2 regions of the Alteromonas sp. ABV4_150 genome follow, and region 2 is predicted to be linked to the other one. Evidence: predicted binding sites of a transcription regulator. Region 2 holds the regulator's gene; the other holds the start of a gene.
What was found. The regulator LexA, encoded in region 2, represses DNA repair genes until DNA is damaged. The targets are predictions, from matches to a motif close to TACTGTATNNNNATACAGTA.
Positions count from the first base shown of each region.

Region 1: ACYX4M_RS06905 (recombinase RecA) is a predicted target of LexA. The motif match lies at 1,827-1,846, and genes of this name have one in related genera.

Region 1 is NZ_CM149971.1:1,582,007-1,585,159, reverse strand. It holds gene ACYX4M_RS06910 (Y-family DNA polymerase) at 1-1,070, opposite strand, end outside; gene ACYX4M_RS06905 (recombinase RecA) at 1,073-1,813, opposite strand; gene ACYX4M_RS06900 (hypothetical protein) at 2,065-2,577, opposite strand; gene ACYX4M_RS06895 (DUF885 domain-containing protein) at 2,580-3,153, opposite strand, start outside.
Region 2 is NZ_CM149971.1:1,705,459-1,708,611, forward strand. It holds gene ACYX4M_RS07445 (hypothetical protein) at 1-1,550, shown strand, start outside; gene lexA (transcriptional repressor LexA) at 1,663-2,289, shown strand; gene coxB (cytochrome c oxidase subunit II) at 2,884-3,153, shown strand, end outside.

The sequences.
Region 1 (3,153 bases), 120 kb from region 2:
GCTGTGGCAGGCTCGGGTAACTCTAGGTTCTCAGTTTTAAGACTAAACAGCGGTAGCCAACTTTTCACCGATGACTGAGGCAGTGCAGAATGAATATTAATATCCATAACAGGTGCTTCTCTGAAATGAATACGCACGTTGATGCTGGATGTATATAAGTTTCTTGCTCGTAAATAGTGAGACAAATGTTCAAACTGCTGGGTGACAAAAGGCGTTAGGTGCTGTGTGTTTTCAATATCAAAAGGCAATAAAGTAAAGTTATCAAAATGCTCCAAAGGCCTAAATAGCGTAACCTGGGGAAAGGTTTCTCCTCTTAATGCAGTAAGATACATAATGGTGTTATTGTCGAAGCGCCGCCCCAGTTCTTGTACCGGCATGGCCAGCAGTTGCTGTACACGGGTAACTCCCACTCTTGCCAAAGAGTCAATGACTTTAGGTGACAAAGCAGTAATAGAAAGCGGGCACGTACTTAGCGCCTTTTTTATGTCATTGGGTGTATGTAAGTAGGTATTAAACTTATGAAGCGCTAATACTTTTGCGGCCTCAATTGTCCATGCGCTAGCAAAATGATAGCGAATATCTGCTTCTGCCAGAGTTTGACTTAAAGTTTTCCACAGTGGCGTATGACCGCCATAGTAATGAGTTAGGTTATCTAGCCTTACTGCCAGACCGCTTACACTATTTGCGTGAATGTGGTTGTCTAATACGATGTCAGAAGCCAGTGGATAAAGCCGATGGGCTAACTGGGTCAGCATATGCTTTTCGACTTCTTCACTGAAAGGCAGAATATGCACGTAAGGGCATAGCGCTGCTGCTTGGGCAAGTCCATGACCAATTTCAATGCCTTCTTTTTGCGCAATATCATTACACTGCGTAATTTTGTTTGTTTTACTGCAGTACACTGCAACGGGGGTATTCGACGGTAATGACGAAGAGCTTTTGTTAGCTTCGCTTCTAGGTTCATTTCTAAGATCGCCTTTAAGCGCTTGGCGGTGCGCATGTTTATTTTTAGCCGCTTTGATGTGGCTGTCTAAAGTGAGTTGATAGCAGTAAATATAGGCCCACAGCATTGTTAGCTCACAGAATGTAAAGCCTGATCGGAAAGCGTGTTATGTGCCATGGCCCATTTAATGGCGTGATTGTCAGGGGTCCACTGATGAGAAATAACAACGTTATCTTTTGGCCACCCATGACGTTGTTTGCGTATGTTCACCGATAAAGCGTGGGGTTTACCAAGTAGCGCAATATCTAAAGTGATGGGCAATGAACTGTCGCTTTGGCTTGGTGTATCAGCTTGTGAGCTTGTTTTTGAATAATTTAACGATGATGCCTGTTGTTGCGGGGGAGTATACAGCAAGCACAGTGCGTCATTATGCGTTGCCGCTACTTGCAGGCGCCGTGCTTCTTTTTGATTTACTGCATTACTCCACAGCACAACGCAATGGCAAGCCGTACTTTTTAAACATTGTTCTGCTGCCCATAAAGACTCCTGCTCAGTACCTGCTTTAACTACGAGTACCTGTTGTGCTTTCAGCCCCAGGTTTTCTAACCATGGTGACTGTAGTAATCCGGGAGGGTTAATAAACACCACCAGTTTATGCGTGCGATGCTGGCAAATAACTCGTTTAAATAATGAAAGCTCACCCACGCCGGTCAGTGAGGCAATACGCACAAGCCCCGTAGAAGCAACGCCACCGTTAAGTGCTTTATCTAGGCGTGGAAAACCCAGCGAAAATTTAGTTTCACTTTGCTTTTGATTTCTGGCCCGCCAAATTTGGGGATGATTGTTAAGCACGGATAACGATTTATTCATGGCACTCAAAATAAACTGTATTTTTATACAGTATTATAGGGCAGCAATAACCCTTTTCAAGACAAAAGGTTTTTGTCTTGTTGTTTTAACCGCTAACTCACTGATTAGTTTGAAAAGGTAAAAAGATTAAACTTTTAAAAGAGTGGGATATCGTGGAGGGCCGCCTACCTTAACTACATAGTAAAGCGGGTGACCCTAGCACGTCATTAGCACTAATGAAGTGCTAATGAGAGGAGAAATAGAATGCGAGGTTACTCTTGCGTCGACGGTTCTTTTTGTGATTTTGCTGCAGTACCGCTTACGGTTGCTGTAACGGTTTGGCAAAAAGCAATAAATCCATCGGCGGTATTTTTTGCCCACACCATGCGAACGTTGCTAGGTAGGGCCTTCACCACTTCACGAATTTCCTCAAGAGTAACTTCTTCATTCTGCAACGCTTTATTTAAAGACTCTTCAAGGGACATGCCTTTTTCACAACAAGCCATAATAATGGTTGAAAAGTTGCGCATAAGCGGGTGCAGTGCGTTGTATTGAGTTTGGTCGATAAGGCGGCTTTTATAGGCACTTTCAATACGTGCAGTAAGATTTTTTTCCAACGCATCTGTAACAAGAACGAGATTGCGATAAGCATACGTAACCTTATTGCTGGTCTGTTTGTTTGAGTGGCGCAACAGCGCCAGTTCTTTCTGTAAGTTCTGCGCTCGCAGCACAAAGTAAATTAAAAACAGGATAAGTAATCCAATAACACCAAATGCAACGATCATGTTTATTGTGCCTTTTGTTCTTCTATAAACGTGTTGATGTTTTGCTCCAAGATAAACAGTGGAACTGAGCCATTTTCTAACACGGCACGGTGGAATTTGCGCACGTCAAAACGCTCTCCTAGCGCTTTTTCTGCTTTCTTGCGAAGGCCTTTAATTTTGATTTCTCCAATCTTGTAAGACAAGGCTTGCGCAGGCCAAGAGATATAACGATCTATTTCAGTATTAACGTTGTGTTCTGAAAGCGCGGTGTTTTCCATCATATAATCAACCGCTTGTTGACGGCTCCAGCCCATGGTGTGCATACCGGTATCAACAACCAAACGACACGCACGCCACATTTCGTAGCTTAAGCGACCGAAGTTGTCGTACGGCGTTTCATAAATACCTGCTTCAATACCTAAAAACTCTGAGTACAAACCCCAGCCTTCACCAAACGCCGAAATATAGGTGTTACGACGCACCATAGGTAAGTCTTCAAGCTCTGCTGCCAACGATATTTGAAGGTGGTGGCCAGGTACTGCTTCGTGCAAGGTCAGAGCAGGTAATGCATACAAAGGGCGCTTATCAAGGGCATAC
Region 2 (3,153 bases):
GTGAACAGTTACAGCAGTATGATATCGACGGCGTAAATAATATTGCTTTTGGTAATGTAGATGATGACGCTTCGATAGAGATGGTAACGAACAACGGTTACGTATTTGACATTGATAGTGGTACCAACCAATGGCTGTATGGCAGCGGGTTTAGCAACATGTTTGTTGTGGTGGGCGATATGAGTAACGATGGTGTCGATGAAATCATCGGTGCTGATAGTTGGAACCATATCTCAATTTACTCAGCAGTATCGAAAAACAGTTTAGCCACGCTGGAACATCCAGACATTTGCGATATAGCCTACACCAATGAAAGCTCCGCTGCTAAAGGGCTCGTGGTGGTATCCGAATGTCAGTGGGGACAGGTGAAAGGCTTTGTATTCGATGCGGGTCAAATTTCTGAGCAGTGGGCTATCGCTCACAACACGTACAGTGCTATGTCACTTCTTATCGATGATTTAGATAACGACAATGTGCCCGATATCATTTGGACTGGTGACAACCAAGTTTTAGTCGCACAGCAGAACGCTAGCGGTGAGTACGCATTGACAGATATTGAAAGTGCGCCGCGCGCTTATACATATCACGCTGCAGGCTGGGCTCACTACGGTGACAATGACGAAAGAGCTGTCTTTGTCAGTGACACAAGCAATTACGATTCATCTATTCAAATTCTATCAGTAAACAAAGACGATGAGTTTGCGATAAGTGGCGAAGTTGGTGAAGACGCCTATAACTACAGCAAGCCGGTCGTTACAGATTACAATAATGACGGTGTGGGTGAGTTATTAATAGGGGCGCTGGACTATAATTCGTCGTTCAATGTGGTGAGACTTTCGGATAATTCTGTTCAGTGGACACTGAGTCAAAATCACAACAGTCAAATATCATTTATTGAAGCACTAGATGTGAATAACGACAGTTACGCTGATGCAGTTGTCGTGGAAAACGATCGACTTAAAGCGTTTGATATTGAAAATCAGGTGCTAATTGACGCGATAAACAACGACTTTTCAATCAACGCGCTGGCTGTTTCAGAAAGTAATGGAGTGCATTATTTTGCTGTCGGGGGGTATCGTTCGTTCAAGCTCTATAAAATGCAGGACGGTGAGTTCGTTGAGTTAAATGAGTTGGAAACTACTTGCGATCAACTGCTCACAGTAAATTTTGATAGCGATAGTGACCTTGAGTTTGTGTGTCTGGATAGAGATTATTCAACTATCAATGTGTATGACGTGACAAGCGAAGCGTTAGCATTGAAAGAGACTATAGCGCTGTCTTTTTACCCTCAGAAGATAGCAGCTATACCAACGACATCGTCTAACCAGTCGATCCTCGCCATCCATCAGCCAGATGATTACGACTATTCGTATGATTACTATGACAGCATCGGGTACCAAGTAGTTGAGATTGATAATAAAGGGCATACGGTATGGCACAGTCCATTATTGGGGCTGCAAAACGTTGATGGTATGCGTACCCGCCAAAACAGCGATGGAGAGTTGGAGCTACAAATAGGTAACTCGGACATGGCCCTTCTGGCAAAATAAGGATACTGCACTTGTCGCAGACTCATGCGTGTAGCAAAAGACGCGGCAAGTGCTTGTTATTTGTTTTTAGGTGTATATACTTACAGGAACTGTATGAACAGACAGGTCTTTTATGCGCCCACTCACAGCTCGACAAACTGAAGTTTTAGAACTTATTAAAACAACCATGCAAGAAACGGGAATGCCGCCTACACGTGCGGAAATTGCTCGTCAACTTGGTTTTCGTTCTGCCAATGCAGCAGAAGAACATTTGAAAGCATTGGCGCGTAAGGGCGTAATTGAAATTTTACCTGGTACCTCCCGTGGTATTAAGCTCAATATCCCCCTTGAGGATACAGCACCAGAAGAAGAAGGTTTGCCTCTAATCGGGCGCGTAGCGGCTGGTGAGCCAATTTTGGCGCAAGAACATGTAGAATCGCACTACAAAGTCGATCCTGCTTTGTTTCAGCCTCAGGCAGACTTTTTGCTTCGCGTAAACGGCATGAGTATGAAGGACATCGGTATCTTAGATGGTGATCTCCTCGCGGTGCATCGCACGACTGATGTCCACAATGGTCAGGTCGTTGTGGCGCGGGTGGATGAAGACGTTACGGTTAAGCGTTTAGAGAAACGCGGTCGTGAAGTGTTACTCCATGCCGAAAATGAAGAGTTTTCGCCAATTAAAGTAGATCTTGCAAGCGAGCCTTTTGCTATAGAAGGTATTGCCGTGGGTGTCATAAGAAACGCCGACTGGATGTAAGGTTTTAACATCTTCAGCGAAAAGCGGCGCCCTAGCCGCTTTTTTAATGCCTTTTGTTGCCATATTTATGCTAGTTTTCTCAAGTTAGCAGCGCGCAATACCTCGTATAATCATGACCTCAAGTATAAATATTAAGCAGCACGCAAAAGCCATTCTGCCTATGAATGAATTTTTAGGTATGCATTCATTATTTGAAAATTTGTTTGAAAATTTGTTTGAAAATAAATATCGATAGCGCGTTACTCGTTGATTTTTCGCTCAAATGATTGCTCGTAAACTCACATGCGTTGTTCAAAATGCGCGTTTGATTTTACCCCGTCTCAACAGCTACCAATTTACTCCTTTATTCAAAACGTAACGTTAGGCTGCCATTGCAAATGATTAAAAATTGAACATTTCGTTAAATTTTTAACAGAAAAGACTAGACGGCACGGAATTATTGCGCAATTCTTAGACAAAGATTAACAAAATAATAACAATGGCTCTAAATTTGTTTTACAAGTTGAGGTTATGGGTCAATCGTTCGCAAACCATTTGGTAGGGCATCGCGCAAAAATATCAGCGTTTTTGGTCTTGCTATTACGGAGGTGCTGAGTGAAACAACTAACGACCGTTTTCGCAAAATGGTGTTCAACTATACCGTTTTTGCTTTTTTCTCCTTTGCTTCTTGCCCAAGAAGTCAGTGAAGAGGCTTCTTCACTTAATCTAAGACGCGGTGCCACCGACATCAGCGGGCAGGTTTACGACCTGCATATGCTGATGTTCTTTATATGCGTAGGGATTGCGGTTGTAGTGTTTGGGGTTATGTTTGCCTCAATGTATCTGCATCGGAAGTCTCGTGGTGCTAAGCCGGCTAACTTTCAC